Regions from separate parts of the Paenibacillus terrisolis genome, predicted to be linked through region 1. Evidence: riboswitches for the same ligand, from Rfam matches in the RefSeq annotation. Region 1 holds a riboswitch; each other region holds the start of a gene.
What was found. Region 1 has a riboswitch for cyclic di-AMP ahead of ACI48K_RS22025 (APC family permease). Riboswitches for the same ligand answer to the same signal wherever they lie in the genome.

Region 1 (4,151 bases):
CGATCGCGTAGAGCGGAATCAGCAGTTCGGTCTTGCCTTCAAAAACAACGATCAGAATGATCGAAAAAAGTCCCAGAATAAGGATCCCGTTGGAATATCCGAGCCGGTCTCCCCGGATCGTAAACATCCTCGGGATGAATTTGTCTTTGGCGAGATTCACGGCCAGCAGCGGAAAAGCGGAATATCCCGTATTGGCGGCCAGAATCAGAATCAATGCCGTTGTCCCTTGAATGAAGAAGTACATAAAGTTTCTTCCAAAGGTCTGTTCGGCGATTTGCGACAGCACCGTTACATCGGTGCGATGGCCAACGCCATAATAATAAGCAAGAAAGACGATTCCCGAAAACAATAAAGCGAGCAAAGTTCCCATGGCAAGCAGTGTCTTGGCCGCATTGCGGGGGGCTGGATCTTTGAAGTTGGGGATCGCGTTGGAAATAGCTTCAACCCCGGTTAATGCCGTACACCCGGAGGCGAAGGCGCGAAGCAGCAAAAACAGGCCGATTCCCGCTACGGGAGTTCCCAGGGGCGTATGAAGTTCCGGAGCTGCTTGCCCGGTCAGAACACGAAAAATGCCTGCCCCGATCATAATAAACAAGGCAAGAACAAACAGGTAAACCGGCAAAGCAAAAACGGATGCGGATTCCGTGACTCCCCTTAAATTCAGCGTTGTTATGAAAAGCACAAAAACAACAGCTATGATAACTGTGTAAGGATGCAAACTGGGAAAAGCCGAAGTAATGGCATCCGTCCCGGCCGATACGCTGACGGATACGGTCAAAACGTAATCGACAAGCAGGGAACCCCCGGCGACTAACCCCGGAAGCACACCAAGATTCTCTTTGGAAACAACGTAAGCTCCACCTCCGTGAGGATAGGTGAAAATGATTTGACGATAAGACAAAATCAAAGCGGCCAAAAGAACCAAAACGCCCGCCGCGATTGGAATGGAATACCAATAAGCGATCGCGCCGATGGTCATCAGAACCACCAGGATTTGCTCCGGCCCGTATGCCACTGAGGACAAGGCGTCCGAGGAAAGAATCGCAAGCGCTTTTGTCTTCGTCAGTTTTTGTTCACCCAGCTCCGTCGATTTTAACGGACGCCCAATGAGAAATCTTTTTAAATAGGAAAGCACAAGTTTCACCGCCACAAATGTTATTTTTCTAATTTCCCCCGACCAAATCGGGTTTATTTTCAATTTTTGCTGCCTGTTAAGTCAATTTTAGGCAACAAAAAAACACAGGGTAGCCTGTGTCTTTTTCACAGTAAGTTACCCACTCCTGACTACGCTTACGAGGTTAGCTGTCGGATTCGGACGGCAAGAGTCGCCCTACCTGACGCGTATTGCCGTCAGGATTCACCCCATAGGAGAATCACCCGTTTTCAGGCTTAACTCCAACCGGTTCCCCCGTTTTCCAGGTTAGGAAATTCAGCGATAATGAATAAGTTTTCAGAAATAATATTCAAGAAACAATTAACATCATACGTTCGATATCAAGGTTTTGTAAAGCGATCGATTAAGAAATGTACTCGCAAAAAAACGGCATAGTTTCCCGAAAAACCGCTTACATCGTAATTTCCCTCTCGAAATTTATATTTCTTCGGCCATTATCTTTCCTTTTCTTGCTTTAATGGAATTAACGCAAAAAAATCATTTGCCGTCCCTTTCCCTTAATTGAAAATAAAAAATTAAGCTTTCATTAGAAAGATACATGAAAAGCTTCAACAAATACTTTTTAAGCTTATTTCTTTTCTTTTTGAGCGAAAATTTGCTTCAGCAGGACCTGAAAAAGCTCTTTTCCTTTTTTACAAAAGGAATCTTGAGATAGTATGATTCGTTGTAATGAACGACGCTTAATTCCCGCCTGGCGGGAAGCGGGGGAACCATCGGACCTTTAACGGTCCTCTTGGGGTGAATCCGAGAAGAGACTATCATTCCGGTCTCTTAAGGTAGGGCGACTCCCACCGCCCGAATCCGGCAGCTAACCTCGTAAGCGTGACAGGGGGAACCTTTATTTTGCCTTGCATTTGCGCCGGGTCTGTTTTTTCGTCCACGCAAAACCGCAGCAGAGGTTTTATCTCTGTTTGCGGTTTTTTTGCTGAAATGACAGTTTATACAATCTTTAAACGACGGGGGTACGACATGAAACTATATTATATTGGGACAGAGCAGGGACTTTTGGATCCAATCAGTTTACGCTACTTATGTTTCGGAGCTCTATGGTATGAAGAATGTGGCCAGCGGTTTATCGTGGGTTACGGCTTCGGGAAAGACAAAATCGAGGTGCTGCGGCAGTTTGGTCAGCCGGCTTCCTGTCTGGAATGCCCGGATTCTGAAATCGTGCTCGGAATTTATAAGAAACTGAGAGAAAAACAACAGCAGCAGGACTGGTTCACTCGTACCAGGCTTCCGCTTCCGGCAGCCTTCCGGGAGCCTTGGAGAAACAAACCTTCCGGTTGGTATGTGATCAAGTCAAGAGAATCGTTTCCCCTTCATTTATCCGTCGTTCATAAAATGAAATATATCATCTGGCTGGAGCATTCCGCAGTTTGCGAGAATGAGCGGGAGATTCGGCAGTTTGTTGAAAAAGCCCGGAAAACTCACCATATTGAACTAAAATTCGCAGAAAATCCTGGAGGGAAAACGAATGAAGACTAAGTTGTCACAAATTAAACTGTTTGCCTTTCATGAACCTCCCAGCTTTCTTTGGACGGTAAAAAAGCCGAAAGGCTGCTGGTATTGCGTTCTGAAGCTTTCATGCGGAGAAAACTGCGGTTTGGGTGCTTGCCTCGTTTTCGCGGATCAGAAAGGATTTGATTTGATCAAATGGGGAGTTTTCTTAAAGTGCATCCGAAATCATACGGTTGAGGAAGCCCTCGAAATTGTACGGTGCAAAGGCGCGGAATGGAGTCAGAACCAACGGGAACTGGTCCAAATCGCCTTGCTCGAAGTCGCTCAAGCCAAGCGTGTTCCACTCAAAATCGCAGCCGGTGACGAACATGGGAACAACCGTTTATACAGGAACCCGCCGAATGAAGAAAAATTGATTCAGGAATCGATGTCTTATTATTCATTACTATAATTAACTCTTCATGAAAGGGAACTTAGGGGCGGGGGACGCGAACCGATGTTTACCGAATCCGTCGACTATGATTTAATCTAAAGGGAGACAATAAAAGAACTGCGGCTACAAGGCATGGAAAGAGGGCATAAAATGAAGTCAAGAAATTTGGCCGGGATCTCGTTATTAATTATGTTTTGCGGTTTTTTAGCCACTTTGTTGTTACCCCAGTCCACTTTTGTTCAATTATTAAAGGGGAGTTTTGAAGCAGGTTTGGTGGGAGGAATGGCCGACTGGTTTGCGGTTACCGCATTGTTTCGTCATCCTCTGGGGATTCCGATCCCCCACACCTCGTTATTGCTAAAAAACAAAAGCAAAATTACGCGTTCACTCATTTCCGCCGTAGAGAACGAGCTTTTAAATAAACAGAGCATCGAAGCCAAGCTTCGATCCATACATGTTTTGGAAACGGCAATTTTCATGCTAGCCAGAATACTGAGCCGCAAGAAAACAAGATTGAACATTCTGAATTTCTCCGAAACGCTGCTGCGGCAGTTGCCGACGGAAAAATACGTTCCGTATCTTCAAAGCGGATTGTCCGTCTGGCTTAGTAAAGCCGATATTCAAACGGCGACGAAACATGTCTACCGGCAGGCCGTACGTTCCGGTTACGATTACAAAGTGATCGACCTCGCCGCTTCGGGACTCATTAAATGGCTGGAACAGGAAAATACAAGCGCGCTCCTCGGCAGCATGGCATATCAGAAGTTAACGGAAATGAAAGGCAAGGGAATCAGAGGATTTTTCCTTCAGGCCGTTACGGGTTTCTTCACGGAAGACAAGCTGGGAATCATGCTTCAAGATTTGTCCCTTTCGACGGCGAGGGAATTACTGGATGAGGCTAGCCCTTTGCGCGAAAAGCTCGCCTTGGAACTTCGCGGCACACTTCTCCGTCTCATTGAAAATGACGACAACATACTCACTCTCCGAAATTGGGCTGCGGATCAAATAAAGGGAGAAAACGGAACGAGCTTCATCGTATCAGCAATCGAAGGCATACGGACGACGGCACTCGATACGATAGAAAAG
Region 2 (4,151 bases), on a different contig from region 1:
ATAATGAGGCATTTGAAAAAACGCGTTCCGCCGATTGACGGGTCGAGGGCGATTAAATCGATAGCTTGCCAAAAAGCCCGCCAGGAACTTCAGGTTCCCGGCGGGCTTGCTTTGCTTTGCGCCGATGCCGTCATTTTTTCTCGGAGAGCCACATCGCGACGTTAGCAATTTCCTCATCTTTCAAACGATCTTTGAATGAAGGCATCATTCCGCCCTTGCCCTTGGTAATAATTCCATACAATTCGTCAGCCGTCAGCTCCGCTCCGATCTTCTGCAGGTTGGGACCTACCTGTCCCTGCAGCTGGTCTCCATGGCAACTGATGCAGTTCGCCTCAACCGTGGCTTGGGCTTGCTCGGCATTTAAAGTAACTGCGGGCATTTGAGGCTTAGCCTCCTGTTCGGTTTGCTCCCTGCCCGGCAGGGTGAACATCAGCACGACAGCCAAAGCGCATGCCGCGAAAAAAAGTCCGCTCATGATCCACTTTTGCATTCCATCGCCCCTCCATATGTAAGCTACCATTTCCATTATAACGGAACAATATGGTGGATCATAGCCTTTATGTCAAAAATAGCACACAATCAACGAAAAATACTGCCATTAAAGTGCAATTTATCATAGGCGATTTGTCGGTTTGGTCGAATGCAGTTGCGAGCGGCACTTACGCAAGACCGGGATCTCCACGGTAGACCATACAGTAAAAGGGTTTGGATACGCCTCCGGGGGTCATTTTCTCGTATAGGTCGGTGATCGTAAAGCCAGCTTTCTGGTAAGCCCGGATCGCCCGGTTGTTCCAAGTGAGAACCTCCAGATCAACCTCGTGGTCCGGATTTCTGCGAACCGCTTCTTTTACGATTGCGGAAACAAACGCCTTTCCGTGGCCGTGTCCGCATAATTCAGGCTTCATGCCAATTCCTAAGCGTGTTACGCCGGTAAGGGGGAAATATTGGGCGAAACCCGCCATTACTCCGTTCTCGTCTAAAACGGAAACATATTGCTCGGCCCGCAAAACCGGGTTGCCAAACTCCACATCAAGCGCTTTCATTTGCTCCCACGGGAGCCAGCCATAAATATCGTAAGGGGAGTCGTAACGCCAGGTGCAGATTTCCGCGCCATGACTTTCCTCCATGGGAACGACATGAAATTCCGGGATAAACTTATCCATCTTTGCGCCTCCTTCTAATGTAGGAATGCCGTCACTAAGATGAACTCCGTAGAATCTTGTAACCTCACTCTACCGGGAAAAGACGGGCTTGTAAATATTCAATTGAAACACGCAGGAAAACGGTAACCTTTCGCGGGCTTATCTCGTTATATAAGCAGGGAACAAAAAACCGCTCCGATTCCGGCAAGAATCAGGGCGGCTCCAAAATAGAGGGTCAAATAAAGATTCATGAAATCAGTTTGCGGCAAATACGGAAAATTTGTATTGGCTCAGAATTCTTTTCGCTCCAACGTAACGGTTGTTGTAGTAGTTGTTGCTCAGCTTGTCGATGCGGATGCCTTTTGAGGAAGAGGCGTGCGCAAAGCTGCCGTCACCGACGTAGATGCCAACATGGGATACTCCGTTGCCAAGCGTATTGAAGAAGACAAGATCGCCCGCTTTCAAGTTGCTTTTGGCTACCGGCGTTCCTTGCTTGTATTGGGCGGTTGATACGCGAGGAAGCTGAACGCCGATTTTGCTGAACACGTATCTGGTAAATCCGGAGCAATCGAACCCGGCAAGGGTGGTTCCTCCGAATTTGTAAGGTGTGCCGTATACGGATTTGACGACACTGCTCAAAGTAGTCGTAGTCGGTGTGGCCGCAAAGGCACTTCCGGCTCCCATAGTGAACACCAAAGCCAAACTCGTTACCGCTGCTGCAATCGTCTTTCTCATGATGTCTTGCTCCTTCCGAGGCCTGCGAGGTTAGCTTAAGGATTCGGTTGAAGGTTCCCTATGATCCCTTTGGAGCGAGATCAATTCACCCTGATGTGGTTCCCCCGTTTCCCGTGCACCGGGAATTCGGCAGTTTTGTTGTAGTATGTGCACAAAAACAAAGTTACAGCAAAGATTACAAAGTTGTTACTATTGCCTTTGGTTATTCTACCAAACGCGCCCAGCTTTGACAAGTTCGATGCCTGATATTTAAGAAAAAGAAGGCTTAAGTCCTGATTGAAATGGCCGTCAGCCGGGTAATGATTCCTAGATGGGAAATACCAAATAAATAGAAAAAACCCGCAAGAAAATGATCGAAGCATCGAATCACTTTCTTGCGGGTTTCCGGTTCCTGATTATTCTACGTTGTCTTGCTCAGCGGAATCTCCTGTAACGTCTTCATATTTGTCGGTACTCATAACGCGTTTAGCGCCAACATAACGCTCAACATAATACTTTTCGCTTAATTTGCTGATGACTACTCCATTGGAAGAGGAGGCATGAGCAAATTTCCCGTCGCCTACAAATACTCCTACGTGTGAAACGCCTTTGCCGGAAGTGTTAAAGAAAACCAGGTCGCCTGGGATCAACTCATCTTTGGAAACGGCGGTTCCCATTTTGTATTGAGAGCCGGATTGATGAGGAAGCTTGATACCAAGCTTAGAGTACACGTACATCGTAAATCCAGAGCAATCGAAGCCTGCTGTGGTTGTTCCACCGGATACATAGCTGGATCCAAGAGCCGAATCGACTACAGTGTCCAGTTTGGAATCCGCGAAAGCGCTACCAGCTCCAATTGTGAAAAGAATGGCAAAACTTACTGCTGCTGCGGCTAACTGTTTTTTCAAGAAGTTATGCTCCTTCCAATGCCTACGAGGTTAGCTTGAGGATTCGGTTGAAGGTCCCCTATGATTCCTGACTTCGGAATCAATTCACCCAAAATGGTTCCCCCGTTTCCCTGGCGAAGGGAATTCGGCTCTTAGTTCACACCTGAAATTACTAGTTCGTCATTCAGTAGAAGATTCTTGCCAAAGGTGACAAAAATGATTACAAAACTGTTACTGAAATTGTGCTGTTGTTATTGTAACAAATACAGGCATCTTTTGGCAATGGTTAATTAACAAGTTTAAGAGGGCACTTTAACGCACAAGGCCCCCGCGTATCCGCGGAGGCCTTGTGCTTTCAAGGTTTGAAAGTGGTGAAAAAAAATTAACTATTTTGTGACTTGGCTTGCCAGAGCCGATATTGAGAGGTGACTCTCCATATTTTAAACGCGCTGCGAATAAGAGGATAGGATTGCTGCAGAATCAGGGCGAGAAGGCCGGTCCAAATCCAAGAAACCGTGCCGAATAAAGTGAAAAGAACAAGTCCGAAAGCGATGAGAATCAGGGATATGGCGAGACCCTGAAGAAGATGCCTGAAACAAATCAACAGGGAATTCCATACACCGGCTTTGAACAAGTAGCCAAACAATGCGAACAGCAAGGTTTGCCGGATGAACCATCCGTAAGCGAGCCAGCCCAGCACATAGCCGAGGATCGTTAAGGAGGATGGCAGGTCAAGTCCTTTTTGCAGCAGGCCGGGCCACAGAGAGGTCAGCTTTGGAATAATCCAGAGCGAAGGCAGCAAAGTAAGCGCAAGCTCCAGGATATAAAAAAGGACAACCGGCTTCCAGAATTCCTTCATTCCCTGAAAAAGAGGAAGCCCCGTTCCTCTGGCGTCATTTGGAACAAGTCCGTAAAGAATTCCGGCCTGGATTAAGGGGGTCATCAGCAGACGGACCGCAGTCATGCCAATCAGCAGCCAGAAATACAGGCGTACATCCGGGTTGGTGCTTAGCCCGAGCTGTCCTTCGAACAGGAACAGGATCCGGCTGAGCCCGGTGGGCGGCGGGTCAGGGTATCTTTGCAGTACCTGGGTCACTGCGGTGTCGATGAGCCTGTAAAGGAAAATCCCCCACAGCAGCTGGTACAAAAACAGGATGATGACGGAGGGAAACTGGTTCTTCATCAGGCTCCAGCCTTGGCGCACATAGGTCATATCCTTCTCTCCTTAAAGTTTTGTGAGTAGGGTAGTTCAATAATTCATCTTTTGATCACAAAGCTAAGCATGAAGCCTAATCGGCATCGAATCTTGAATTGAGCCGGGCCTTCCGTTGCTCACGTAGGTTCAGCCTACGCTCCGCTACTCAGTCCCTAGCTTCATCCAACCTTCTCGGTGCTGAAAATCTGAATT
Region 3 (4,151 bases), on a different contig from region 1:
GGCCTCTTTCCATTGGTGATAAACTGGCGAATGAAATTATAAATGCCCTTCGGGATGAGGAGTCGTAAACAACGGCTCCTCTTTTTTGTCGAACGGCAGCGGCTTTCGTTCTTTCCCCGGCGGATTAAACCGGTAGACGACGTAAGCGACGATGGCGGGAAGAACGATATAAAACACGCCTGCCGTGAAATTCAGGGCGCCGCCCATGAAAATGATGCTTAAAGACATCAGAATCGTATCGAAAATCGTATGCGAGAACATGACCGTCACGAAGCCGTACCGCAAAAAGATGAAGCTGAACAGCAGACCGATGAACAGCAGCTCGATCGGACGGGAAGTGACAGGGTAAATCGGATACAGCGTATGGCCGAACGCCCAGATCATCGTTGTGATCACGCTGGCGACAAATGTGCTGCGGAATATTTTCTTCAACATCGGGATGCCGAACAGCCGGTATACGGCTTCTTCCCCAATCCCGGCTACCCAAGCAAGCAGAGGCATGAAAATTGGGTAAATCATATTGTATGGGGACTGTGTGGCGTCGGTCGTCGACCAGGTGTGAAGCGTTCGTTCCAGTACAAAAAAGATGACGGACTGTGCGCCCAGCAATATCAGGGCCCAGGCATAGGCGTCGGACACCGCGCCCAAAACATGCCGTCCATATCCGGACTCCTTGGCGCGCGGCCACAGGGCGATTCCTTGTTTGCGCCACAATCCGTCTCCCCCAACCAAGGAGAAATAAACGGAGGCGGCAAGGATCAGGGTAACTAATCCCTGGATAATGAATCCGATAAGCAGCACGGCGGAAGACATGCTCTCTTTTTGGAAAACGGGCAGCATGTTGATCGTACTGGCGGTCGAAAGAACAAAGTAGACGGAAGCCAGGAAAATCCCTCTTTTAAAAGACGTGTGCACCCGTGTCAATCCGCTGTAGACGATGGCCAAAATGCCCAGAACAAACGTGAACAGGGCATAACCGCCAAACGTCAGCCAGTTGGCAATCGTGGTCTGATGAGCCACGTAATCGGTATGTGATTTCGGAACGCTGAAGGAAGCTTCCATCGAAGAAACCTGGCCGTATTCGAAGCTGAATTTGATTTGGGCTTTGGATTGCCCGACCTTGAAATCCGGGATTTGGTACAACAAGCCGACTTCGCTCTCATTGGCTGCTGGTTGAATCCCGCTTTTGTTAAACCCGAAATACGTCAAGTAAGGCTGGGCTAATTTTTCTTTCTGCTCCAGCGTCAAATCGCCTTCCCAGGAGCGCAGGCTGTCGACGGTTTCCGAACCATTGCTTAGCATATCCTGCTTATTTTTATTGCTGGCGGTCGTGATTTCTTCGAAGCTGACCACTTTTCCGGTCGTCATGTGGACGTCTACGGTTAATGCGGACAACACTTCATTCGGGTTATTGAAACGAACGCGAAAGACGTCATAAGGAAAGTTCTTGTCATAGGATTTCAGAAACGGGCCGAGCAGATCTTCTTTGGCCAAATAACCGTATAAATCCGATTGCGTTTCATATGTAACGAGAGCAGGCTTAAGTTCTCCTTCCAATTGAAGCTGGGATGCGGCGAAATCTTCGGCAGCGCTTGCTGCCTGCTGTTTGGAAATCGTTTTCTCCTGCTGCTCCATTTGCAGCGTTTCCGACGCGTCGGTCGGGAGAACCTGAACAAGGATAAAAACGATAAATCCGAGCGCGGCCATCAGCCAAAGCGTTTTGGGCTTGATTTTCCTCCCAGAGGTTTGCGATATCAAGTTCATGGTTAAGCTCCTTTAAAATTTTTGTAAAAGGGATTATTTTACTGCAATCGCGTCACAGTAAAGATATCATAGGGCGTACCCCGCGCGCCAGAGACGGTGATGAAAATATAAATGAAAACCTCCAATAATCGAAGATAAGTTCCCCAATGTGTTAGATTTAGCGAGATCATAAGCTATGAGTTCTTGGTTTTCACGATTTTCAAGGCTATTTCATCGAAAAGAGCCATTGTGATAGGTTGGATTATGGATTATAATCCATTTGATAAAAATGAAATGTAACTCGATGAAAATAAAATACGGCCGAATTTCATTTGAAAACGGGGGAACCGAATTTTCCGGGGTGAATTTCGCTTGGAGCCGGCAGGAATGCCGGGTAAGAGAGCGAATAGGGCAACTGTGCATGTCCGAATCCGTCAGCTAACCTCGTAGGCCTTTGCAACAGGAGCCAAACCCGAAAGGCATTGGATTTCCAGTGCTTTTTTCTTTTGTTTTTCCTAATTAAGCGATGAGGTGAATAGGTTGCTATCCAAATGGTTCAAGTTTTCTCCGCCCCAGATTCTTGTGCTGGGTTTTGCCCTGATTATTCTTCTGGGCGCGCTGCTGCTGATGCTGCCGATCTCAAGTACACGGGGAGAGACGACGCCTTTTATCGATGCTTTGTTTACGGCAACCTCGGCAACCTGCGTAACCGGTCTGGTCGTTCGGGACACGGGAACGTATTTTTCCACATTCGGGCAAGTCGTGATCATGCTGCTGATTCAGGTCGGCGGGTTGGGATTCATGACCATGGCAACGTTATTTTCTCTCGTATTTAAGCGGAAAATATCGCTGAAGGACCGTCTGCTGCTGCAGGAGGCGATGAACCAGAATTCGATGGAGGGCATCGTTCGGCTGATCCGCAAGGTGTTGATGTATTCGCTCGTCATCGAGGCTTGTGCGGCCGTGACTTTCGCGCTGCGCTGGGCTTTTGACATGCCGTTTGGCCGGGCGGTCTATTTCGGAGTCTTTCACGCCGTCTCGATGTTTAACAATGCCGGATTTGACCTGTTTGGCGAATACCGCAGCCTGACGCAATATGTCGGCGACCCGGTCACGAATTTTGTAGCCATGTTTTTGATCGTCTCCGGGGGGATCGGGTTCATCGTCTTGTCCGATCTCATTGAATTTCGGCGCCACCGCAGGCTGTCATTGCATTCCAAAGTCGTGTTGTCCATGACGTCCGCACTGATAGTTGTCGGGGCGCTCGTTATTTTTATATTCGAATTCACGAATTCCAGAACACTGGAGCCGTTAAACTGGAGCGCGAAGATCTGGAGCTCGTTCTTCCAATCGGTAACGCCCAGAACGGCGGGAGCCAACACACTGGACATCGGCGCTTTGCGTCAGGCCACCCAGTTTTTTATGATCATCCTGATGTTTATCGGGGCGTCGCCGGGCTCCACCGGGGGCGGGATCAAAACGACGACGTTTACGATTCTGGTCGGCGCGGTGATTTCCATGATCCGCGGGCGCTCGGACTTGGTGTTGTTCCGTTATCGTCTGGCCCAGGAACGGATTTTCAAAGCGGTTACGCTGGCGATGTTGGCCTTGTTTCTGGTTATTGCCGTGGCCATGATCTTGTCGACGACGGAGGATGCCAGCTTCCTCAGCATTCTGTTTGAGACAACGTCCGCCTTCGGTACGGTTGGTTTGACCATGGGATTGACCGGCAAGCTGACTTTAATCGGCAAAATCATCATCAGCTTCACCATGTTCGCCGGACGGCTGGGACCTCTTACGCTGGCATACGCGCTCGGTCCGAAAAAAGGTAAAGAATTATATCGCCATCCGGAAGGCAAAATGATCATAGGATAAGGGGATTAATCTACAATGAAAACACAGCAGTTTGTGGTGATCGGGCTGGGACGCTTTGGATCAAGTCTGGCTCTGGAGCTGATGGATCTTGGTTACGAGGTGCTCGGCATTGACCGGAATGAGGAAATCGTGGAGGCTTTGGGCGATCAACTCACCCATGCGGTCGTGGCTGACCCCACCGATGAAGAGGTGTTGAAATCGCTGGGCGTGCGCAATTTTGACTGCGGCATCGTGGCGATCGGCAGCGACATTCAGCTAAATATTCTGTCGGCCATTTTGCTGAAGGAGCTTGGTATGAAAACCGTCGTCGCCAAGGCGATCTCCGTTCTGCACGGGCGGGCGCTGGAGAAGCTGGGCGTGGATCGAGTCATTTACCCGGAGAGGGACATGGGGATTCGCGTGGCCCATCAGCTCGTAACGCCAAACCTGCTGGATTACATCGAATTGTCCAAGGAATACAGCATCGTAGAGATGAATGTTCCTGAATGCCTAAACGGCAAAATCGTCGGCGATCTCAATCCGAGAGCCCGTTT

Region 2: another riboswitch for cyclic di-AMP. It lies ahead of ACI48K_RS23790 (C40 family peptidase); the one in region 1 lies ahead of ACI48K_RS22025 (APC family permease).
Region 3: another riboswitch for cyclic di-AMP. It lies ahead of ACI48K_RS11705 (TrkH family potassium uptake protein); the one in region 1 lies ahead of ACI48K_RS22025 (APC family permease).

The regions. Positions count from the first base shown of each region.
Region 1 covers NZ_JBKFGG010000036.1:6,471-10,621, reverse strand. The annotation lists gene ACI48K_RS22025 (APC family permease) at 1-1,135, opposite strand, end outside; cyclic di-AMP (ydaO/yuaA leader) riboswitch at 1,273-1,445, opposite strand; cyclic di-AMP (ydaO/yuaA leader) riboswitch at 1,842-2,012, shown strand; gene ACI48K_RS22020 (hypothetical protein) at 2,144-2,659, shown strand; gene ACI48K_RS22015 (hypothetical protein) at 2,649-3,083, shown strand; gene ACI48K_RS22010 (DUF445 domain-containing protein) at 3,198-4,151, shown strand, end outside.
Region 2 covers NZ_JBKFGG010000046.1:16,051-20,201, forward strand. The annotation lists gene ACI48K_RS23770 (4a-hydroxytetrahydrobiopterin dehydratase) at 1-38, shown strand, start outside; gene ACI48K_RS23775 (c-type cytochrome) at 131-490, opposite strand; gene ACI48K_RS23780 (GNAT family N-acetyltransferase) at 660-1,163, opposite strand; gene ACI48K_RS23785 (C40 family peptidase) at 1,398-1,877, opposite strand; cyclic di-AMP (ydaO/yuaA leader) riboswitch at 1,882-2,019, opposite strand; gene ACI48K_RS23790 (C40 family peptidase) at 2,273-2,764, opposite strand; cyclic di-AMP (ydaO/yuaA leader) riboswitch at 2,769-2,904, opposite strand; gene ACI48K_RS23795 (hypothetical protein) at 3,126-3,956, opposite strand.
Region 3 covers NZ_JBKFGG010000010.1:9,598-13,748, reverse strand. The annotation lists gene uvrC (excinuclease ABC subunit UvrC) at 1-68, shown strand, start outside; gene ACI48K_RS11710 (CPBP family intramembrane glutamic endopeptidase) at 37-1,764, opposite strand; cyclic di-AMP (ydaO/yuaA leader) riboswitch at 2,053-2,211, shown strand; gene ACI48K_RS11705 (TrkH family potassium uptake protein) at 2,284-3,618, shown strand; gene ACI48K_RS11700 (potassium channel family protein) at 3,634-4,151, shown strand, end outside.